4 regions of the Shewanella sp. VB17 genome follow, and region 2 is predicted to be linked to each of the others. Evidence: predicted binding sites of a transcription regulator. Region 2 holds the regulator's gene; each other region holds the start of a gene.
The links. Region 2 encodes sigma-54, which starts transcription at its own class of promoters, with help from an activator protein. Its sites were predicted from a motif close to GTTGGCACGNNNNTNGNNT; they were not measured.
Positions count from the first base shown of each region.

Region 1: a site for sigma-54 is predicted at 1,670-1,688, ahead of fliE (flagellar hook-basal body complex protein FliE). Genes of this name have one in related genera too.
Region 3: a site for sigma-54 is predicted at 2,817-2,835, ahead of HQQ94_RS09000 (LruC domain-containing protein). Genes of this name have one in related genera too.
Region 4: a site for sigma-54 is predicted at 3,532-3,550, ahead of HQQ94_RS04595 (superinfection exclusion B family protein). Genes of this name have one in related genera too.

Region 1 is NZ_JABRVS010000001.1:2,046,205-2,052,377, reverse strand. Features, by position in the region: gene fliF (flagellar basal-body MS-ring/collar protein FliF) at 1-1,173, opposite strand, end outside; gene fliE (flagellar hook-basal body complex protein FliE) at 1,263-1,595, opposite strand; gene HQQ94_RS08815 (sigma-54 dependent transcriptional regulator) at 1,730-3,088, opposite strand; gene HQQ94_RS08810 (PAS domain-containing sensor histidine kinase) at 3,075-4,193, opposite strand; gene HQQ94_RS08805 (sigma-54 dependent transcriptional regulator) at 4,434-5,867, opposite strand; gene fliS (flagellar export chaperone FliS) at 6,150-6,173, opposite strand, start outside.
Region 2 is NZ_JABRVS010000001.1:4,697,824-4,703,996, reverse strand. Features, by position in the region: gene mgtE (magnesium transporter) at 1-644, opposite strand, end outside; gene HQQ94_RS20270 (HPr family phosphocarrier protein) at 696-971, opposite strand; gene rapZ (RNase adapter RapZ) at 964-1,806, opposite strand; gene ptsN (PTS IIA-like nitrogen regulatory protein PtsN) at 1,803-2,246, opposite strand; gene hpf (ribosome hibernation promoting factor) at 2,249-2,536, opposite strand; gene HQQ94_RS20250 (RNA polymerase factor sigma-54) at 2,652-4,118, opposite strand; gene lptB (LPS export ABC transporter ATP-binding protein) at 4,266-4,997, opposite strand; gene lptA (lipopolysaccharide transport periplasmic protein LptA) at 4,994-5,563, opposite strand; gene lptC (LPS export ABC transporter periplasmic protein LptC) at 5,634-6,173, opposite strand, start outside.
Region 3 is NZ_JABRVS010000001.1:2,089,299-2,095,471, forward strand. Features, by position in the region: gene HQQ94_RS08990 (MarR family winged helix-turn-helix transcriptional regulator) at 1-15, shown strand, start outside; gene HQQ94_RS08995 (hypothetical protein) at 95-613, opposite strand; gene HQQ94_RS09000 (LruC domain-containing protein) at 637-2,778, opposite strand; gene HQQ94_RS09005 (response regulator) at 3,211-6,173, shown strand, end outside.
Region 4 is NZ_JABRVS010000001.1:1,093,683-1,099,855, forward strand. Features, by position in the region: gene HQQ94_RS04585 (DSD1 family PLP-dependent enzyme) at 601-1,707, shown strand; gene HQQ94_RS04590 (ATP-binding protein) at 1,727-3,355, opposite strand; gene HQQ94_RS04595 (superinfection exclusion B family protein) at 3,591-4,202, shown strand; tRNA gene HQQ94_RS04600 (tRNA-Leu) at 4,545-4,629, shown strand; gene HQQ94_RS04605 (NAD-dependent malic enzyme) at 4,882-6,173, opposite strand, start outside.

The DNA of each region.
Region 1 (6,173 bases), 2.7 Mb from region 2:
TTCCGAAGCAGGCCCTAGCTTAAAGTCTACAGCAACCGATACACTCACTCGCCTCACTACACCTATTTGTTGTCGAGTATGGCTGATTGTAGTATCTAATTCGAAATTTCGAGTGGCTTCTTTATGTGAAGTTCCTGAACTTTTACTGCTTTCATTTGCATCCTTATTCAGTGCATCTTGTGGGATATTCGCTTCCATTGGTGGTTGATTACTTAATGCTCCAGGTATTCCACCAATGAGCCCAGAGTTAGCATTATTTTCAACCGTCATCTCGCTGCGCAGAGCTGGAAGATCGGGATTAAATCGTTTAGTTGTTTGCTCTACAGCAGTAAAGTCCATACTCACATCAACTTGAGAAGTAAAATTTTCAGGACCAAGGATCGGCATTAAAATGGAATCAACTTTATTACGATATTCTGATTCTTTTTGCTGAACAAGTTCGGATTCACGCCTAGCCCTTGCTGACACTCCATCTTGGCTACCTGAATTGAGTAAGCGACCGTTAGAGTCCGTCACAGTGACTCTAGTAGGCTCTAATCCTTGTACTGCTGAAGCGACTATATCAACAATTGAATCCACTTCTTCTTGCCCTACTCCACCACGCCGAGCATTTATCACCACTGTTGCACTCGGTTTTGAACGATTTCTTGCAAAGACATTTTCTTTTGGAATGGCCAATATGACTTTTGCACGACTGACACTTCGCAACTCTTCAATCGCTCTTGCTAAATTGAGCTCTTGGCTATGCTTTAATCTTGCCATTTCCATGCGTTGACTGACACCAAACCCAGCATCTTGGCTTAAATAATCATTCTCACTGGCAGAACTCGTCACTCCTTCTCGGCTCAACATCAATTTAACATTTTGATATTCATCTTCAGGTACTTTAACAACATCGCCTTCAATCTTATAAATGATTTTATTTTTATCCAGTACATCTAGCACCATGATCATATCTTCTGTCGCCATTTTCCCCAACGGCCTGAATTCAGGCTCTTGCGCCCATAACATCACAGATACAGCAACAGCAAGACAAATTGCCAATGCAATAATCATCGTTACCTGACGTAACATATCCACTCCCCCAAAGGAGCCAAGTCCGCCAGATTTATTCTCTTCTTGTACACCATCTGCCATATCATCATCTAGAGCAGGATCAGTACCTACAACCATATCTGTACTCAAAATATATCCCTACTTGTCTATTCTCTAACGTGTGAGCAAAATACTATTAAAATACAAAAAGGAGTATGACGAATGAATTATACTGGCATACTCATAATAGATTTATATGCTTCAATAAGCTTATTTCTAACTTGAACTGTGGCTTCAAATGCAACACTGGATTTTTCTCTGGCAATAACAGTCTCAGATAATGTGACTCTGTTATCTCCCATATCCAACCGAGTTGCCAAGGATCCTGAATTGGCCTGAAGTTCGCCAACACTTTTAACCGCTTGTGAGAGTAGATCACCAAAATCACTACCAGATGTATTATTTATTTGCTGAGTTATTTGGGGATTAATATTCCCAGTAGGGATCTCACCACTGAGTGACTGCATCTCTTGCAGTAAAGAATTAGCACTAATTTGCATAACTTCCTCCAAAATAGTCGACTAAAAGTAAAGTATTGACAGATAGTTGACAGAAATGACTGTTAACTAGTTAAATGCAATAATCCTGCCAAAATGTGATTTTTTAGTACGATATCAATAAATCCCCATCATGACTATGCGGGGATCTGTATACCTGAATCTCTCATTTTCGCCATTTTATATCTTAGTGTTCTGGCACTTATTCCTAATCGTTCAGCCACTAGCTTTCGACTCCCTTGACATTGAGTCAATGTCTCCAAGATAATGACATGCTCTTGCGCTTTTAATTCATCACCCAAAGCATCCAATTCAACAGAATCCTCTAAACCACTTGATGGGCGTTTTTTATCCTGTGTTAATATCACCTCATCAGCATCAATAATAATCTCGTTCGCTGTAATGCTATGTCCGCTCATAATAATTAACGCTCGCTGGATCACATTATCTAACTCCCTGACATTACCAGGCCATCGATAAGTCAGTAATCGGCGTACGGCACTTTCTTCTAATTTCGGCACCTCAGTGAACCCGCTGGTGATTGCATGCCTTAACAATAAATGTCTCGCCAATGGTAATATATCAGCAGGCCTTTGATGCAATGCAGGCCAAGTGAGAGGAAAAACATTAATTCTGTAGTAAAGATCTTCTCTAAATTCACCAGATTTTGCCATTGATTTGAGATCACGATTCGATGTTGCCAACACCCTAACATCAAGTTTAATATTCTTACGTCCACCAATACGCTCAACCTCTTTCTCTTGTAAAACACGTAGCAGTTTAGCTTGCAGCCCTAGCTCCATTTCAGAAATTTCGTCAAGTAATAATGTGCCTCCTTGTGCCTGTTCAAACTTACCAGGGCAAGCTTGATAAGCGCCAGTAAAAGCGCCTTTTTCATAGCCAAACAATGTGGCTTCAAGCATATTTTCAGGAATTGCAGCACAATTAATCGCAACAAATGGTTGTTCTGAACGTGAACTGTTGAGATGAATAAACCGGGCAAGTACTTCCTTACCTGAGCCACTGGGGCCCATTATCATCACAGAAGCATCAGAGGTGGCAACTCGCTGCGCTAACGACAATAAAGCTAAACTTTTTTCATCTGCAACAACAGGTTGCTCATGAGACAATTTAGGCTTCAAATAACGAGAAACTTGATTTAATAGCACCTCTGGTGCAAAAGGTTTTGCCAAATAGTCAACAGCACCTAATTTCATCGCATTAACGGCATTGTCTATCGTCGCATATGCTGTCATTAACAATATCGGCACGTGAGCATGCTGTTGCTGAAGATAGTTCAGTAAACCTATGCCACCGATCCCTTCCATCTGCACATCACTGATCACCATATCAAATGACTCATTTTTAAGTTTTATAATTGCATCTTCAGCAGAAGCAACATCAATGCATTCATAATGTGCCATCAATAAGGTATCGAGTAAGGCTTCACGAAGTGCACGATCATCTTCGACCAGTAATAACTTACCTTCTGACATAGTCAGTCCCTCCATCATCTTTACTGCAGTAAAACGGATTTGACTGCTCAGTTTCATTCCCCACTATTTTGGGAAAATGCAACAAAGCTCTACACCCATTATTTTTTTCACATCTAAGTTGCATCTTGCCATTATGATTAGCCACAACGGACTGCACGACTGCTAATCCCAGTCCAGTACCTTGTGGCTTTGTGGTGAAGAAGGGCTCAAGCACCTTATGCTGCATTGCTTTGTCTAAGCCTTGACCATTATCGATAATGTCGATGTGTAAACACGAATCTGTTTCATACCCTTGAATTTTGACCTTAGTCGATCCCGCTTCAATACTGTTGACAACAAGATTATTAATCGCAGAGCTTAACGCACTATGGTTAGCAAAAAATAAACTATTAGAAGTGTCAACAAACTCTAACTGGCATAAATGCTGCTCGGCAATAGGCTCACAATTAGCTAATACGCTTGTCATTACCGTTGAAATATATTCTGGCTCACCTTTGTCTTGTGGACGACCCTTCGCCATCAAGAGCATGTCATTAACCTGATGCTCTAATTCATTAAGCCTATCGACTAGCTTAGTTTGAAATCGTCTTCTTGACCTATCAGTCAATTTTAGGCTACCTAGATTTGATGCGTACAACAAAGCAGCTGTCAATGGGGTACGTACTTGATGAGCTAATGTTGCCACCATTTTACCTAAAGCTGACAGTCGCTGTAGATGGGAGATATTTTTTTGTAGAAGACGGGTTTCAGTCAAATCGGTGAGCACGATTAACTGCCCAGCTTCGGGTGTAAGAGGAGTGATGGCAAGTTTGACTCTACGGCCATTACGAAGTGAAACCTCATGCCCATCATCATCTTGAGGAGCAAAAGCACGATTGATAACTTCAATCCACTTTACCCCCACTAAAGGTAATCCTAATAGTGTCGATGCTACCGGATTAACATCAGTCACTCGTCCATCATCATTGATAATGACAACCCCCGATGGCATCGCATGTAAAATACGTTCAATCCGGTTGGACATATTGACTCCAGATGCCGTGTCCAACCACTGATTGGCATGCAGAGCCACTTTATCGCATAGTATTTGAGAGTTTACAGGCATATCCACTCCGTCAAAAAATTGCTACTGACGGGGTTTATGCAGATTTTAAGCCAGAAAAAAACAACAAGGTTAAATTAATGTTTTTTTTATTATTTAACCACCCTAAATAAAGATGATAATTATCACTTATCATCAAAAAAACAAACATCATAAATAAAAAAAACCTCATATAGCGGTGATATTATCACCCATATATGAGGCTGTAATGTCTATAAATAAAAGCATAAATACGCTATGCCACTATTCTTTTCCCATGCCATACTTTCTCATTTTTTCAACTAGTGTTGTTCGCCTAATCCCTAGCATTTCGGCCGCTCTAGCCACAACGTTATCTTGCTGCTCTAAAGCTTGTCTAATCATATCGATTTCAAGCTCAGCCAATAGATCTTTAAGGTTTACGCCTTCTGGTGGTAATTCACTTGGAAAACGAGTTTCTGGAATAGCGATAGGCTCTTCATTACTAAAAATAGAAGCGAGTGCATCACGTTCAAGCTCCTCTTCACTGACTTCAACACAATATTCAGGCACGTCGATATGGCGATATTTAATTGGCAAATCATTCACATCCACTAAGCCACCAGGATAGAGAATAGTCAAACGTTCAACCAAATTAGATAACTCTCTGACATTACCGGACCAAATATGCTCTTTTAGTGACTCGATTGCTCTTTGAGTAAAGCGTACTTTACCTCTACCTTCGTTATACACACGGCTTACTAATTCTTGCAGCAACAGAGGAATATCATTTTTTCGCTCGCATAACGCAGGCATTTCAATAGGAAAAACATTCAGTCTATAGTAAAGATCTTCTCTAAATTCACCTTCTAAAATCATGGACTCTAATTCACGATGAGTCGCAGCTACGACACGAACATCGGTATGAATAGGCTTATTGCCACCGACTCGTTCAAACACGCGTTCTTGCAATACCCTCAATAATTTGACTTGCATCTGCAGAGGCATATCGCCAATTTCATCTAAGAACAAGGTTCCTTTTTCAGCTAATTCAAACCGCCCCTTACGTGCACTTATCGCACCAGTGAAAGATCCCTTTTCATGACCGAAAAGCTCACTTTCCAGTAATTCTGGAGGTATAGCACCACAGTTAATAGGGATAAAAGGCCCATCGCGTCGTTCTGAAATATAATGAATATTTCTTGCAACGACTTCTTTACCTGTACCTGACTGGCCTAAAACAAGTACAGTAGCATCAGAAGGAGCAACTTGATTAATCAAATGGCGTACCTGAGCTATCCCATCACTCCTACCAACCATGCTTCTAAATAATTTAGTTTGATTGACACTTATAGGGACATCTGGTTTTTTAGCCTGCCCAAAAACCTGACAAAAGTGCAGCAGCTCTGTCAATTGTGGATAATTGAGAGGTTCTTCAATATGGCCGAGCACATTAGACGAGACAATGTCTTCCATGTCACCTAACAATAATATAGGTTGCCAAGGTAAAGCCACTGCAAAAGATTGAAGTAACGCTTTAGATTGCATATCCGCAGAGATAATTAAGGCTCTAAATCGAGTATTCTTAATACGTAGTTCGAGTTTATCGACAGCAACTAACTCAACTTGCTCGCCCAAAAATTCACATACACACGATAAGCGATTAATTCGCTCAGACTGTTTACCTACAAGTAGAATTCGTTGATCAGTTTGCATCATTCAAAAGCCATAAAGCGCTCGTTATTATTCGAAATTAATGATTAAGTTTATTGTTTTAAAACTGAAGTAGTGTTTCCAATCTGTGTAGAACAAAACACTACCACAGGAATAGTGTATTATCAGCAAACTATTAGCAAGTACCTGATGCATTTTATGCTCCATTGAATTGATTTTAGCAGATTTTTTACTGAAGATAATCAACAAATCAAAATAATGAAGTCAATAAATTGACTTGGATGAATCAATGAGCAATTGAACACCCTGTCACTACATGAGAAAGAATTACATTGCTTCTGTATGAGACAC
Region 2 (6,173 bases):
ATTGCTTCGTGTTTGGCATCCATAACGTCTTTTATTGATGAATTTGGATCGCAGGTTAGCAGGGCCGATAGCTTAACTCCGCCTAGTAACCTGTCTTGCTTATCGACCACATATAAGGTGTCTGTGGCGTCAGGAAGTTCTCCCCTGATCCTTAAGTACCGTAAGATCACATCGATATTAACATCGGGCCTAAGTGTGACAGTGTCGGTATTCATGATGCTGCCAGCAGTATCTTCGGGATAAGAAAGTGCTTGCTCTACTCTATCCCTATCTTGGCTACTCATTGAGTGAAGTACTTGATTGAATATACTGTCGGGTAGACTACGTAAAATATAGGCGAGATCGTCTGTGTCCATCCCCTCGGTTGCTTTTGCAAGACGCTCAGGGCTCATCTGTTTGATCAAGTTATCTTTGAGATCTTCACCAAGTTCATCGAGCACTTCACCCGTTTGCTCTGGGTCGATAAGTTGCCATAAAACCTGGCGTGTTTTAGGTGGTGATGATTCCAGAATAAAAGCAATGTCAGAGGTTGCCATGGCATGGAGCATATTTCTGACGTGGACAAACATACCGCTGCTTAGTGCTTTAGTGAGTTGGTTTAGTCGGTGATCCGTGAGCTCATTGTTTAATATTTCAATTGGCATAATAATAGGCCCTAGAGCTGTCTGTTTGGGCAGTAAAAGTACCGCTGCTATTTAGCTGGCTTCATCAAATTTGGCATCAACCAGAGCACATATAGCATCGAGTGCTGCATTGGCATCTCGACCTTCTCCGATTAGGGTGATGGTTTTACCTATGCCTGTTTCTAACATTAATAAGCCCAATACACTTGCTGCGGAGGCTTTTTTATCACCTTGTATTATGGTTACTTGGGCATCAAATTCTGATGCCAGTATGGCAAGTTTAGTCGCCGCACGGGCATGAAGCCCTAATTTGTTGCATATTGTGACTTGACGCTCTAGTTTAGTCATTGCTTAATTCACGGTGGCGGGCTTGGACTGTATGTTTACTATTACTAAAGAGTTTAGCTAGCTGATCAGTGACATAGACAGATCTATGTTGACCGCCGGTACATCCAATGGCAATCGTGAGATAGCTACGGTTGTTGCGTTCTAGGTGTGGCAGCCAGGTTTCCAGCAGGTTTTCAATCTGCCAAATAAACTTATTCACTGTCGGTTGTTGACTTAAGAAAAGCTGCACAGGTTCATCGAGTCCCGTCATTGGTCTGAGATCGGGTTCCCAATGTGGATTCGGTAAAAATCGGACATCAAACATGAAATCCGCTTCTACTGGCATGCCATATTTAAATCCAAAAGATTCAAAGTTGATCACCAACTCTTTATCTACGTAACCTAATAAAATTTCTCTTATTTTATTATTCAGATCATAAATATTGAGATTTGAGGTATCGATATAATGATCAACCAGTTTAGAGACGGGCTCCAATAATACTCGTTCTTGATCTATGGCCTCCTTTAGTGATGTTTTACTTCTCGATAGCGGGTGGAGGCGACGAGTTTCACTGTAACGTTTAAGCAGAATATCATCTCTAGAATTGAGAAAAAAACTTAACAGTTCAGTGCCCTCAGGTAACTTTGAAAGTTGTGTCTTTAATTCAGTCTCGTGTATATTACGAACATCTACGCTAATAGCGACAAGCTCAGTGCTTCCTTTGAGCTGTTCAAGTAACTTGTCCATCAATGTTAGAGGAAGATTGTCGACACAGTAGTAGCCTAGATCCTCCAATACCCTAAGGACAACAGATTTACCCGATCCGGAACGGCCGGATACCATAACCAGTTTCATTGTGTTATCACCTGATAAAGTTCTGATCCATCTTGTGTTTTTCGTAATTGTTTTAAAATTACTTTATCGTTCAGTTTCTGCGCCATAGCAGACAAGGTGCTTAAGTGCTGTTCACATTGATCAGCAGGCACTAGTAGTGCAAATAATATATCTACCGGCTGATTATCAATTGAATCAAAAGGGATTGGCTCCTCGCATTTAATAAATACTGCAACGGGGTGACTAATATTGGTTAACCTTCCATGTGGAATCGCTATACCATTACCTATACCTGTGCTGCCCATTTTCTCTCTCGTTAAAAGACTTTCAAAAATCTCTTGAGAGGAAAGGCTAGGGTACTGGGCAGCAATAAGATCGCTGATGAGTTCCAGTACTTTTTTCTTACTGCCCGGAGTGGCGCAAGTTGTGCACTCCGGCTGCAGGATGGTACTTAATTCCATGGTTAATGTTTTATTTGCTTCTCTTTGTGTTTAATAACCTGACGGTCGAGCTTATCTATCAGGGAGTCGATTGCAGTATACATGTCAGTGTGTTCTGAGGTTGCAAAAACTTCACCACCAGCAAGGTGGAGTTTAGCCTCTGCTTTCTGCTGCATTTTCTGAACATTTAAAATAACGTGCACATTATTGATCTGATCGAAATGTCGTTCAAGCTTTGAAAATTTTTCTTCAATATATTGACGTAATGATTTAGTAATTTCAATGTGATGCCCAGTGACGTTTATTTGCATAGAAATACTCCTCCAGTTTCGATTATGTTAAAATGTGCTCGTTACCTTGAGGTGAATATTGCTATTTATGCATTAAATAATATGCCTAAATGATTAACCTCAATATGTTAATTCTCTATAAACTCTTTCTTTGATTTGATGGCGGGATTAGCATCGCTTCTCGATACTTGGCGATGGTTCGTCTCGCTACCTTGATACCTTGATCAGCTAATAATAGTACCATTTTACTATCACTTAATGGCTTTTGCTGATTTTCTGCTGCAACTAGCTTTTTAATAAAGGCGCGAATCGCGGTTGATGAACATTCGCCACCATCATCAGTCCCCACGTGGCTTGAGAAGAAATATTTTAGCTCAAATATGCCTTTAGGAGTGTGCATATATTTTTGCGTTGTGACACGAGATATAGTCGATTCATGCATTTCGACTTCTTCAGCTATGTCATTTAACACCATAGGTTTCATCGCTTCTTCACCGTATTCAAAGAAGCCTTGTTGGAACTTAACAATACAGTTAGAGACTTTAAGAAGAGTCTCATTTCGACTTTCTATACTTTTGATAAACCACTTGGCTTCTTGTAAGTGTCCACGGATAAATTGACTATCGACTTGACTCTTAGTACTGCGAGCCATGGAAGCATAATGTTGATTAACATTTATTTTTGGCATGTGATCTGGGTTTAGCTCGACGACCCAGCGACCTTTCTTCTTCGTAACAGTGACATCGGGGATAACATACTCATCACGGCTTCGTGTAATGGCAAGCCCAGGGCGCGGTGTTAGTGTTTGGATCAACGCTATTGCTTGTCTTAAATCATCTTCTTTTAATTTTGTTTTTCGCATTAAGAGGCGGAAGTCTCGACCTGCGATGAGATCTAAATATTCCTTAATCAGTAACCTAGCATTGTCTATATGAGGAGTCGTATCAGCATACTGAGCGAGCTGGATAAATAGACATTCACTGAGATCGCGAGCTGCGACGCCAATAGGATCAAAATGTTGCACACGCTTAAGCACGGCTTCAATCTCATCAAGCTCTATGTCAGGATCACCCATCGCTTCTAATATATCGTCAGTACTTTGTGTGAGGTAACCACGTTCATCAATCGCATCGATAATGGCAGTAGCAATAGCCAAGTCATTATCAGAAAAAGGGGTTAAATTTTTTTGCCACTCAAGATGCTCATATAACCCTTCACTGGTTTCGCCTTGAAAAGGAAGGTCATCATTACGCATGGCCCCTGAACTGGAGTTTTGGCTGGCGGTGTAAACCTCATCCCAGGTTGTGTCCATAGGCAGGTCTTCAGGCATAGAATCCTGAGTGAGGGCATCGGACGTGTCAAGCGTGGAGTTATCTTTTTCAGCTTCAGTGTCAGTATCGGCAGTGTTGTTTAAATCTGATTCATTGTCGTTTTTTACATTGGCTTGTTCTTCATCCAACTCAAGTAGCGGATTTGAATCTAATGCTTGCTGGATCTCTTGTTGTAGTTCCAGTGACGACAGCTGCAAGAGACGAATAGCCTGTTGTAGCTGAGGAGTCATGGTTAACTGTTGACCCATTTTTAGCTGGAGTGACGCTTTCATGTACTGCTATTCCCTTCTTGGTACTGATAAAATGAGAAAGCCTGCTGGAGTTATGTGTGGAGTTCATCTCCCTAAATACACTGCATTAGTATCACTCATGATGTTATTTGATACGTATTTATTAGCGTAAATCTCTCCTTTGATTAACTATAGCTTGAATTGCTCACCTAAGTACACTGCTCGAACTTGTTGATTGTCTAAGATTTCAGCAGGCGTTCCTTCGGCAATTAAATTTCCGTGACTGACAATGTATGCATGTTCACAAACGTCTAATGTTTCTCGTACGTTGTGATCTGTAATGAGTACCCCTAAACCGCGACTCTTGAGTTGTAAAATAATTTTTTTTATATCAATAACAGAAATAGGATCGACACCTGCAAAAGGCTCATCAAGTAAAATAAACTTTGGATTGGCTGCTAATGCTCTCGCGATTTCTACTCGTCTTCTTTCACCACCAGAGAGTGTCATGCCTTGGCTATCGCGAATATGGGTAATGTGAAACTCTTCAAGAAGGTGCTCTAATTGCACTTCACGTTCATTACGATTAAGTTCTTTTCGAGTTTGTAATACGGCCATAATATTGTCTCGAACAGACAGTTTTCTAAAAATACTGGCCTCTTGCGGTAGATAACCTATGCCTTTGCGGGCGCGAAGATGGATAGGATCTAAAGTGAGATCATCATCATTAATGAATATCCGGCCTTTATCACTTTGCACCAGTCCTACGACCATATAAAAAGTGGTTGTTTTCCCGGCGCCATTTGGGCCTAATAGCCCGACAATCTGACCTGTTTTAACACGTAAACTCACATCTTGTACTACGGCTCTATTTTTATAACTTTTAGCAAGATTGATTGCTTTTAATGTCAAATCTTTCATTCTTGTTCCTGACTGTTTAATGCCGGGTCAATGGGGTCAATTGGCTGCTCAGGTTTGGTTTGAGGTTTAGATTCTTGTTGGTAATTTTCAGGTCGGATGATGGTGATCACCCGTTCATCGCCTGTGCTTTTCGCGATGAGTTTTTGTTCGGCGAGATTATATAAGATCTGATCGCCTGTGACCTGACTTCCATCTTGCTCGAGCGTAGCATTACCGTTCAAAGTTAGGGTACGCTTAGATAGCTCATAGCGGATTTCTTGTGCATTTGCCGATGCAGGTTTGCCGTCTTCCATTATCTGTGAGTAGGTTGCCGGATTGCCGCTCGCGATTAAAATACGTCCGCTGGTGCCTTCTTCAGTGAAAGCCCGCAGTTTATCAGCATTAATTTTGACAGAGCCTTGTGTGACTTCAACTGGGCCATTAAATATAATTTGATTATTTTTTATATCTGCTTCCTGACTTGCTGCAGATATTTTGACTTCCTGTGTTAAATCATTGACTTTTGCTAAATTAGGAGTGCTGATAAAGCAGAGTAAAGCTGTTATTATACTGATATTTTTTTTCATAAAGCCCTTCAATTTGACGATGTTAATGATGCGTGTGTCGTCCGGTTTTACGGTGACAAAATGATCGCCATCACTGTGGTTCATAGGTGCCATGAACTTGACTGGTTAATGTTACAATTTCAGCATTGAGGTCGCCATATAAACCTAATCCTTCAATGACAAAGTCACTACCGGTAATATAAACTTTTCTATCTGATACCATCATTCTCGTATTGAGATCTAACTCTAGATAGCTGGTGGTGACAGTCTGTATTGGTTCTTTAGTATCTATGGCGTTGATAATCACATTATCCTCGAGTATGACTTTACCTGAGTTTTTATTCATTATGCCCTTAGCTGACTGAACTTGCCATTGAGCTTGGCCTTGGCCTTTCTCGGGGTAAATCAGGTATATTGGTTCAGTAAATAGGGTGGTATTATTATCTTCGTAGTGTTCCATATGTTTGGCGCTGAGTCGATTACTGACTAAACCTAATTCATTATATTGAACGCTTTTTATGTTATCTACAATGTAATCTGGTCGAGATTGCGCATCAAGAGTTAACTCGGTATTTCCTCGTTTCAACTGTACCTGCCAGTAAAGCAATAGCGCGGTGCCAAAAAAGACGGT
Region 3 (6,173 bases), 2.6 Mb from region 2:
CATAAAATGCAGTAAAAGCGCAGCCAGTAAGCGGCGCTTTTGCTGTTTTTGATGTTGTCACTTAATGAACAACAGATTTTTCGTCAAGTACGGATTAATTGACTACGAGTAACTGCTGCTCAAGATCAGTATCATATTGCCAGAGTTGAAATTGTGGTGATGTATCATCGTAAAACCAAATGACAGCCAGCAATTCACCATTGTGGTTAGCCACTTTTAAGTTGGTATCTAGTTTGCCATTGACCAAAGGTCCACGGTAAAGACATGACTCAAAGTTAACTGCATAGCTGTTATTATCATTACTATAATCATCGCAAAGTGAAAAATATCCTCGTTTTTGTGAGTGAATATCTAAGGCCACCATGAGTTCAAATGCTGCTTGCATTTTATTATCGGAGTTAACAACAAGATCGTCTAATGAGGTGGGGGAGATCAAGATTTCTAACTCTTGTGTTGGTGGTGTTGTCGTGACAACACTAGGTGTACTGTTATTCTCTGAGCTGTCACTGCCCCCGCCACAGGCTGAAATGATCTGGATTGTGATTGCTACTGCGAATATATGCATGAGTTTGTTAGTTATTAATCTGTTAATAAGCTTAGTTAATGTTTTCATCTCTCACTCCTTCTCTTTCGGTGTTAATCTTGAAAAATAAGTTGTAAATCTGGATTGAGGTACCAAGTTTTATTGGTGTTGCCTGTTTTGTCTGCAGCAAAATCTAGAAACTCACTATAAGCGATATCCAGCCTTTGCTTTTCTGATGGGTGCTTCCAAGTAACGGGTATTTCTAGTGCCCAACTCATGCCATTTTCATTGAGGAAATATTGACCATTATTTGGGTCTGATCTGTCTTCTCTTGCACCAAAATAAGCCGTGTCAAATTTATCTGTCGGTGCTTTATTTTTGAGGTGAATTTCGAGTTTGCGTCCAGGTAGTTCACCGACAACATTTTTTGCAGCTAAACCATGATCAGTGCCTGGAGTAGCAAAGATAAAGGGATCATATGGAAATTCAGGCATATCAGAGATTGGTATTGCGTTCTCAAATGGTACACGCATTTTCCACGTGGTACGGTAACTGGTGCCACAACCTACTTCTGTGCGGAGATAATCACATCCGGTTGCTAGTGTGATGTGATCCCAGAGATCTTGGGTGAATATAAGCACAGCGTTAGTTTGTCCAGACTCTAATGGTGAGTTGGTTTGCACTATCTCATCGATGCTCCATTGAATGGAGGACTCATTAATATTACCTCTGGCTATCCCAGGCAGTTGAACAGCAAACCCGTTGTGGTAAGCGGCTCCCATAGCGGCTAATTGACCTTCTAATTCGACACGTCTGACTTGACCATTTTTGACATATTCGGTAAATCTTAGGTGAAAAATAACATCATTCATGTCGTAATCTTCTTGATCAGGGTAGAGATCTTCATAGGCGATGGACGTAAAAGTTGAAGATGAAGGGTAATAGTTAATCGTTACGCCTGTTTCTGTGATAGTGATTTGATAGTCTTCTACTTCTCCATCACCAACCCCCCCCGTAGGGCCGATATCGGCTAAGGTACTAAAGCGGAAACGGGCCCAAGATAGTCCTTCTGTGCCCCATGTTGGCACATTTAAGTTGATGATATTACTTCCTTGATTGAGTGATTCTGCAGATATGGCATGTTCATCAGCATCGAAAATACCATTACGATTCCAATCAAACCAGCCATTGAGATATCCACCACTGCCAGTCGCTGTCACTAAGATTTGAGCTGATTCGCCAAGCTCGAATCCAGTGGGAAAACGGATCCCATCTTCGTCATCATTGGCATCACTACTGTCATCTGATAATGGTGCAGGGTAGCCACTGGATTCATTATCGACTCCTGATCCTAGGTAGAAATCATCAACAATGGAATGTCTTGCTCCATTAGAACTCATCAATGTTTTATAGCTATCTGGCGCATCACCAAAGTCGACATTGTCACCGATAGGAACCTCAGCTAAGGCGCAGCGAGCACCGTCATTACTTGATGAGGAGGGGCCATAAGCAAATAGTTCACCACTAGGCGCAGCATCACCAACATTCACGCGATAAATTTTACCATCACTATTATTACTGAGGTAGAGAATGCCATTGGGGTCAAAGAATTGCGCTCCGAAAGTAAAATTTGATCCTGATGAGACTAAAACGGCTCCTAGGTTAGTCGACGCAGCCGTCAGCGGATCTATTTGGAGTAAATTACCCGTGTTACCATTACTGACGGCATAGATATAGCCATCCGTTGGGTGAAAGGCAAAGTCAGTAATGTTATAATTGGCATTGGCTTTACTGCCATTGACTAGGCTCATTGTATAATTATCTGGGTTGTTCAACGGTATTTTGAACATGCCTTTATTACGTTTATACCCATACCAAACATTTTCATCAATGGCGATATCACCAACAAAGAAATTCCCGGCAGCAGTTGAATCAGTATCTTTGGTGATATTTAGAGGGGTAATTTGGTAGTCATTCCCTGTTTTACCTAAGGTATTGTTCTGATAATCCCAGCCATAAATGTAATTATCATGATAATTAAAACCAACACCATTATAGCTTTTAAGGATCCCCATATCCTCTGACGCGATAACATAGCTGCCCGTAGAAAGTTCAACGGAATATGTTTTCGGAACAGAAGAAGGAGTTTGAATAATGAAAGCTTCAGTGGGGCAAGTATTAAATTCTGCTGCCCAGCTACTTTGACAAAGCCAAGTTGCATTAAAAACCAGTATCAGCTTACTTATGTTTTTCATTGGTGTTCCCTCATTTATTAACCTAAGTTATTAGTAATAAGCAGAGTTTGTGCCAACTTTTTTTATATTTAAATACAGTTGATTACAGTTGATTACAGTTTTACTTGCCATGTAACGCAGCATTTTTTGCAAACTGCATATCAAGTTGCAAAAGCTCAGAGTCGTATTGAATGAGGGGCTGTGATTTTTGGTTTGAGTTGTGTTTGAAGTACAACAATCACCGCTATCATGTTTCATGTTAATTATTTTTATATTGATTAGGTAAATACTAAGGTGGAAATATGAAAAACATCCAGTCCTCGGCTAAACTCAAATTGAATAATTTGTATACTCAATGGGAATAGAACTTGGTTGTAGCCGATTTAATATAAAAATAGTTGTCATGTTGAAAAATAATAATTTTTTACTAATAAATTTAGGTGTTGAGTTTGTATGGATGAGAGTTCAATTAAGCAAGGAAAGTGTGGTAAAAAAAAATATCAATCACTTAGAATGGATCTCACATTGTGGTTTCTTGCCCTTTCACTTATTCCACTTCTTGGTGTCTCTTGGTTTAGTTACGAGCAAGCTAAACAGAGTTTGGTTAATGCGGCAGAAGACAAATTGACGCAATCATCGCTATTGACCACTCAAGTTATTCAGAATTGGTTTAATTATCGATTGCTTAATTTAAAAGTTGAAGCAAAATCTCGGGAAATTCCACAAATGTTGCTCTCATTGAGAGCTGGTTTAGTCGCCAGTGAGCAACCACTAGCACTGTATGTGAGAAGTGCTGATTGGATTGAAAAAAGGGGAGATTATCATCATCATCTTGTGACCTTAGTCAGTGAATATGATGATGTTAATGATATATACCTAATCGATACAGATGGCAATATTATTTATTCTGTGGCGAGAGAGGCAGATCTTGGGGAAAATATTTTCAGTAAAACACTTATAAGCTCACATTTTTCAGCCAGTATTGAGCACTCCTTAAATACAGGTAAGGCGAGTTTTTCAGGCATAGAGCGTTACCCGCTTTCATCAATACCTATTTCTAGTTTTATCGCATTAAGCCTCCTCGATACAGCAGGTAATATAATTGGGGTATTCGCCATCCAGTTACAGCTCGAAAATTTCCTTAGATCATTGCATTCAACCGTAGACAGCGAAAGTTCATTGACTCACTATTTGGTTGATGAAAGTGGTCTATTGTTATCACCCATTGAAAATAATTGGGATGAGGTTGCTATCAAATCGATAGATACAGCTCAATTTAGGGCATGGCTGAACACTAGAGAAAACACAAATCTTAGTGATGTTTCAGAGCAAAGGCTTTTATCTAAATTAGATGGTTTTGCATTTGAATACATGGGGCCTAATGGACGTGATGTGATCGGTTTACATCATGTTGTGAAATTGACTGGTGTTGAATGGCTATTGGTGAGTGAGGTCGATCGAGATGAAGCACTTGAGGAGATAGGTTGGCTCACAAACATGACCTTAACAATACTCATACTCATCATATTAGCGATTATTCTTTCAGCAGTTTTTGTGGCAAGAAAGATAACAAAACCCGTAAAAAAATTGGTTCAAGCCAGTTTAGATGTTGCTAAAGGCGAGAAGGTTAAACCAATAAAGATAAGCAGCAAGAATGAAATATCACAATTAGTCGATGCTTTTAATGAAATGCTACTGGCTAAAAACTCTTATGAGGAGTCACTTTATCAAGCTAATTTACAGGCTCAAACAGCATTGAATAATTTGGAAGACCAAAAATTTGCTTTAGATCAGCATGCGATTGTAGCCGTGACAGATGTAAAAGGCATGATTACGTATGTTAATCGACGTTTTTCAGAAATTAGTGGTTATCAAGAAGAGGAGTTAATAGGGAAAAATCACCGTGTGCTTAATTCTGGTCGTCATTCACGATCTTTTTTTACACACATGTACAGTGTGATTTCTAAAGGGAAGGTTTGGAATGGGGAAATCTGCAACCGTGCTAAAGATGGCCGCTTTTATTGGGTTGATACAACGGTAGCTCCTTTTAATAATGCACAAGGAAATCCGGAAAGTTACATTGCAATTAGAACTGATATTACTAAGAGAAAATTAGCTGAAATTAAAACCAAAGAAGCCCTGTCTTTGATGCACTCGATGCTTGAATCTACCAATAACGGTGTCTTGGTGACAAGTCTCGATGGTAAGGTATTACAGTATAATGAAAGCTATATGACTTTGTGGGAAAGTGAGGTGGTGAGTGGGCAAGATCATGTTGATTTTATTTTTGAAAATAAACATATATTGATTAATCCTGAGTACTTTATTGAAAAAGTTGAACAGCTTTACTGTGAACCTGAACGTGATGAATTTGATACCTTAGAATTTGTCGATGGTAGGGTGTATGAGCGAGTTTCATTACCCATGAAGTCAGATGATGGGCTCCTCGGTAGGGTATGGAATTTTCATGATATAAGCAAAAGAATGAAGACGCAAAAAGAATTAATTTTAGCCAAAGAACAAGCTGATCTAGCGGTAAAAGTGAAGAGTGAATTTTTAGCTTGCATGAGTCATGAGATCCGCACTCCGATGAATGGGGTCTTAGGAATGCTCGGCTTGTTGAATAATACAAATTTAACGGATTATCAGAAACGTAGAGTGAGTATTGCATTGTCGAGCGCCAAATCACTATTAACGCTTATTAATGACATTCTTGATTATTCGAAAATAGATGCAGGTAAGCTTGAACTGGAAAATTTAGATTTTAATTTAAGAGGGATGTTGGGTGAGTTTGCTGAAGGAATGGCATTTCAGGCGCAAAATAAGCAGCTTGAATTGATCTTAGATCTTAAGGGGATCGAATACTCTACGGTGGCAGGCGATCCAAGTCGTCTTCGCCAAGCAATGACAAATCTTGTTGGCAATGCGATTAAATTTACGACTCAAGGAGAGGTGCTAATTAAGGCTGAGTTAACAGGAAGAGATAATGGTGCAGGTTGGTTATTTAAGTGTACGATTTCTGATACAGGCATAGGTATTGCTGAGGAAAAAATTCCTTTTTTGTTTGACTCTTTTAGTCAAGTTGATGCATCGACGACTCGAAAGTATGGTGGCACTGGGCTCGGGTTGTCAATAGTGCAGAAAGTGTGTCAGCTGATGGGGGGCGAAGTGAGTTTGAGCAGCGAGGTCGGAAAAGGTACTTGTGTTGAATTTCAAGTTAATTTAGGACTAAGTGAACAAGCCCAACTTGTTGTGCCTAGCGTCAATATTGAAAAGTTACACTTGCTGGTAGTCGATGATAATGCAACCAACAGGGAAGTGATCATGGAACAGTTGCTATTCTGGGGGGGGAGTGTCGAAGGTGCGGCGAGTGCAGCTCAAGCGATAGAGATGTGTACTGCTAGGGATCAACATTC
Region 4 (6,173 bases), 3.6 Mb from region 2:
TTAATGATTAACTTTAATCATCCGCTAGTCACATGGATGTGGCGAATGTCTGTATTGCAGGAGCAAATACAACCCTTCTCTTCAGTGTTTTGAACTCCTGCGGAATGAACAATGACTTAATGTATTTGGTATAAACCCAACAGGTTTAAACAAACCTGTATCACCCCGGCTAAGGGGAAGATAATCCGAATTGAAAGTTCCAGCCATAAGGGCTGGAGGCGTTATCTCAAGAGGTGACTCAAGGGAAAAGGGAAATGTTGGTGTGAGGTGGCGGATGAATCCGTTAGTAAATTATGCGGTGCCCAATAAATGGTTTGACGGATCAGTGCTAGTGAACTTTGAGCATATAAAACGGGATATGTGTTCAGCGCAAAGCTGAATTGAGCAGCACCTACGGTTCTGAGAGAGGGGTTAGGCGAAAATGCCTCACCTTACTTGATATCCTTTCGCTAACTATTTCCAATCCAAGTTAACGCTAGATCTCAGCAATAAACGACTCACCGTATAGACTAAAATTTACTTATATTTTAGCTGTGACAGTATGAGTTGTGTATTAAGATGAGCTTAAAATAATAGCATCAATAAAGGTAAGTCTTAATTATGGATATCTCACAGCTGGATACTCCGGCGTTAATCGTGGATCTCGATATTCTTGAGAGTAACATTGAGGAAATGCAAAAGAGAATTGACAAATTAGGGTTAATACTTCGCCCGCATACTAAAGCGCATAAAATTCCCGCCATAGCACATATGCAGATAAGATCAGGTGCCCAAGGAATATGTACCTCTAAATTAGGTGAAGCAGAGGTAATGGCTAAGGGAGGGATCAAAGATATTTTGATCACGACCCCCATTGCTGGAAGCACAAAAATTCAACGACTAGTGAATTTGCATCTTAACTTTCCAGATTGCCAATTTATTCAAGTTATTGACCATATGTATCACGTCACTGAGATAGCTAAAGTTGCTATAGAAGCTGGTGTAAGTATTCAGTTAATGATTGAAGTTGAAAGTGGTCAACAGCGCTGCGGTGTTGAAGTTGGGAATGAGCTTGTTGAATTAATAGAGCATATTAATCAACACGAAGGCGTTACTTATGCAGGTATTCAAGCTTATAGCGGTCATTTACAGCATGTGAAAGGTTATGAAAATAGACACGTTCAGGCGAGAGCAGCTGTTGTAGGATTGTTTAATTTTATCGAGTCGACTTTAAAGCCTAAAGGTCTTGAGCCTGAGATTATTAGCGGTGGTGGTACAGGGACTTTTTCGGCATATCAAGGGTTGAATTACAGTGAAATGCAGGCCGGTTCTTATCTATTTATGGATGCGGCTTATTGTGCGATTGGTGACGAATTTAATCCTATGCAAAATAAACAATTTAAAACAGCATTAAAAGTGGTGAGTACCATTATCAGTAAGCCTAAAAGTAACCGAGTTGTGAGTGATGCTGGTATGAAGTGTCTTTCAATTGATTTGGGCATGCCAGTGGTTGATGGCGATAGCAGTATCCGTTATCAAACCGGAGGAGATGAACATGGTATTTTACATTTGAGTGAAGACAGCAGGAGGCTAGAGATTGGTCAGCAGATTGTTTTTATCCCTAGTCACTGTGACACAACGCTAAACAATTTCGATATACTTTATGCTGTACGCGATGGCAAAGTACTTGAAAGATGGTCTATTGAAGGGCGCGGTCGATCTGATTGATAAATTGGTTTTTTATTTACTAAATGATGGGATCAAAATCCTCATTTTCTGGAGGTTCGACAGGGAAGTCAATATGGAAACAGGTACCATCTAGATCCGATTCTTGAATTAATTTAATGCTGCCTTTTAATAAGGTTGCAGCATTAAAAGCACCTGATAAGCCTAAGCCCACCCCCCCCTTGTTACGTGATGTTGTGTAGAAGGGTTCAAAGATCCGAGTTGAGTCATCTTGTGAAATCCCAGAGCCATTATCACGTATCAAAATATTAAGTTGCTTACCGTCGAGAAACGCTTGAATGTGTATCACTGGTTTTTCAACGTGCTTAAATGCATGAGAATAAGCGTTAGATAATACATTGGTGATGATCTGTTTCAGCAAATTATGATTTGTACTAATTGTCAAAGTGTCCTCTAGTTCAAGTTGCATATCGACTGTGATGTCGGTAAATAGGGCTTTGACTGATTCATGGTTATCAATAAAGTCTTGCTTAAGATTAAAACTACGTTTCTCTTCTTGAGTTTGTTGCGCTGCCACAGTTTTAAATTTTTGTATCAAAGTGCTTGCACGAGTGATGTTATTGACGATGAGCTCGCAATTCATTTTGTACTCTTCTAAAATCGTGTCGATTGCTTCTAGGGTGGCATCTTCACTGTGTATAACGGTTACCAGTTCATCAATATGGTGAAGCTGTGAGCTGGCTGCAGTTAAGCATATTCCGATAGGTGTATTGATTTCATGTGCGACTCCAGATACCAAACCACCGAGTGCTGCCATTTTTTCTTGCTCAACGAGGACTTCCTGAGCACGCTTTAATACGATTAGCGATTGTTCTAGCTCTCGAGTTTGCTCTTTTACTTGTCTAGATAGATCTTCTTTATAACTGGTTTCTATTGCTAATAGCCTTTCCCTGTCAGTTAGCGCATCAACTAGTTCCTGCTTAGATCGCTTTATATCTGAAAATGAAGCTCTTAATTGTTCTTGCATGGTATTGATGGCTAGAGAGACTTGATCAAATTCGTCATTTTTATTTTTATTACTATTCTGCTCGAAAGTGAGAGGAACAAAAGGAGAATCAAGATCGATTTTTTGGCAATATTGGCTTATTCGATGTAAGTGCCGTGTGACCATGTACCAGACTAAGAAGAGGATAAAGCCAGCGACAATAGACGTCTTTATGGCATTTGAAAGTAATATGATTATCGCACGATCTAGCAACTTGTTGTACACGGCTTTAAGATCTGCTTGTAGGAGTAATGTACCAACGGGAATGCGATCTGTGCCTGCACGATAAGAGAGTTCAAAGGATTTTTCGATGGTATTTTTAGGTGATAGTTCACCAGCGGTCCATTCTTGACCGCTATCATCGTTAATTGATATATAACTGACGTCGGGTAGCTGAATAAGCCCATGGAGTTGAATGTTGATCAGGCGCTCATCTATGACCCAGATACTGGCTGCCAGTACATCGAGGTTTACTTTTTCTATATTTGTAAACTGCCTGTCGATCCTGTCGACATCGCCTTTATAATCCCTAATGAGTTGAAAGCCGGTTGTTAATAATGTGATTAACGAGCTAAAAATAACAATTGATAGCGTTAGCTTAAAACCCATAGGGCTATGAATTAATTGGCCTGTAAATGACTTCATGAATCCTTTTCTTGTGTTACGAAAGAGCGCTCTTAGCTCAATCCATCATGTTTACGTAAATTGCGCTTGGTTTTGTTGTTATAAGCATAGACGGATAATTAGGTTCGTGTGTCTGTTAATTAATTATAAACAAAGATAAAAGCAGTTACGCGACTTATTCTGTATTGATGAGTGCTTGTGGCATTAATATTGCTTAGTGTTAGTCCTGTTCATTTTATTGACATTAGGCCTGAATATGAAGAAGATAAAGTTGAATTTTGTTAAAAAAACAAGCTCTAAAAAATTGGTTTTTAATGTTATGTTATGGTTAGTCATCGTCGCTGGCATGCTTCTTTTTATACCTAAATCTCTACTGCAAGTTGTCAGTTTAGAGATTCTAGTGACAGAATACTTACACTTTATTAGTTTAGGGTTTATTGTCGGCATTACGTATTTTATGACTCAAGTTTTGGATTATTTTCTCAATGAAGCAATAGCTCACTTGAAATATAAGCGTATTGTTAAGGGAATAGAGGAAAAGGTTAGATTATTAGATCCTACTGAGCGAGCACTATTAAGGGAGTTCTTTCTCCAGGGTGAAACAATCTTAACTTTGCCTGAGGAGGAAATTGCAGTGAAAAGCCTATTAGTAACGAATATTATTGAGAGCATAGGTAATCAGAAGCATTATGCTATTCAAGGGTCCACTGCTGACTATAAAATTTCGATGAGAGCTAGAATTTACTTAAACCGTCAAGTGTTAAGGCTACCCTCTGGTGAGCCGAGTATGGAAGAAATGCAACAGCTTATTAAGGCTAGGCCGAACTTTGCCAATAATGTTGTCGGCTCACGTAAGCATGCGGCTTAAGAGCGAGTATTTATAGCTCCCCTCTTTTTGATATGTCGAATTTAGTATGTCGAAATGGATTAACTATATGGGTCATAACACATAAGGTTTAGCAACATAAAGAGTGGAAAGGTGCGATAGGCTATATCTAAACTTACTTAGTTCTCCTTATAATTATTGTTTGTATTTGACTACATATTCTTCGCCTAAGTATGTATTATCGTCGAACAACACATTTTAAGAGTGAAAAATGACCACTTGGTAAGTTGTCGCTTTTAAAGGCTTGCCATTACCAAGATCAAAGGTATAATCCCCGTCACTTACTGAGATCAGATAAGATTTTTAGTAATGCTATTTAATGATGCCGGTGTGGTGGAATTGGTAGACACGACGGATTCAAAATCCGTTGTCGAAAGACGTGTCGGTTCAAGTCCGACCTCCGGTACCAAACTTTAAAACCTTGCTTACGCAAGGTTTTTTTGTATCTGGCGTATGATAAACCTCTTTATATAAGTGTTATTTGCTGCTCTTCAAGTAACAGAATCACCTATTTGTCGGATAACAAGTCCCACGTCTCTTCTGGGCTGGATTCATCATTTGAAGGCGAAAAAAAGCTACCAGTATACAAATGGTAGCTTTCAATATAACAATGGGCCGGAATCTAAACTCTGATCCCTGAACCCTAATTGTTACTTAAGAGTTAGAAGGATGTTCTTTTGTAACGTCGATATTCAGCGGTCCAGAAGTTGTTGTCGATTGATTTTTTAAGCTGTTCATCGGTACAAGGTAATGCGTGTCCTTGTTCTACAGCAACTTTCGCGACGGCGAAGGCGATGTGTTTACTCACCCTATGTATGTCCTCTAACGGTGGCAATAGTGGGCCTTCATCATTAACGGCTAAAGGTGAACATTCGGCTAATGCGCGACTTGACGCCATTAGCATTTCATCACTGACACGTTTAGCGCCAGCTGCAAGTACACCAAGGCCGATACCGGGGAAAATGTAACTGTTATTACATTGGGCTATTTCGTATACTTCTCCTTCAATAACAACAGGTTCAAATGGGCTTCCTGTTGCAACCAAGGCTTTGCCCCCAGTCCAATGAAGAATATCTTTTGGTGTTGCTTCAACACGGCTTGTTGGGTTTGAAAGTGGGAAGACAATTGGTCTAGGGCAATGTTGATGCATTGCTTTAATAATCTCTTCACTAAATAGTCCTGGTGCACCAGACACACCAATAAGCACTGTTGGTTTTGCGTTGTGCATGACATCAAGCAGTGAAATGTTATCACTGAAATTTTCCCAACTTTTCACATGATCGCATTGTTGTGCTAGCTTTTGCTGAAAAGGCAGTAAGTTAGGCATGTTACTTTGGAGCATTCCCCAGCGGTCAACCATAAAGACTTGTTGACGAGCTTGCTTCTCGGGTAGTCCTTCGTTAATCATTTGGGCGACGATGGCTTCAGCGATGCCACAACCAGCAGAGCCAGAGCCTAGAAATGCGATGCGTTGGTCGCTTAAACGCGTCTTAGCAGCTTGACATGCTGCAAGCAAGGAGCCAACAGTGACCGCCGCAGTACCTTGAATATCATCGTTAAAGCAGCAGTATTGATCCTTGTAGCGATCAAGTAATGGCATGGCATTTTTTTGTGCAAAATCTTCAAATTGGATCAAAGCATTGGGCCAGCGTCTGCTAACAGCTTGCATGAAAGCTTCGACAAATTCTGTGTACTCTTCTCCGCCGATACGCTGATGGCGCCAGCCCATATACATAGGATCTTCGAGTAGATGTGGATTATCAGTACCCACATCTAATGTGATTGGTAGCGTGTATGCAGGGCTGATCCCGCCACAACTTGTATAAAGAGAGAGTTTGCCTATTGGGATCCCCATGCCGCCAATACCTTGATCACCAAGTCCTAATATGCGCTCTCCATCGGTGACGACAATAATTTTGACCTTTTGACGAGTCGAGTTATTAAGGATATCGT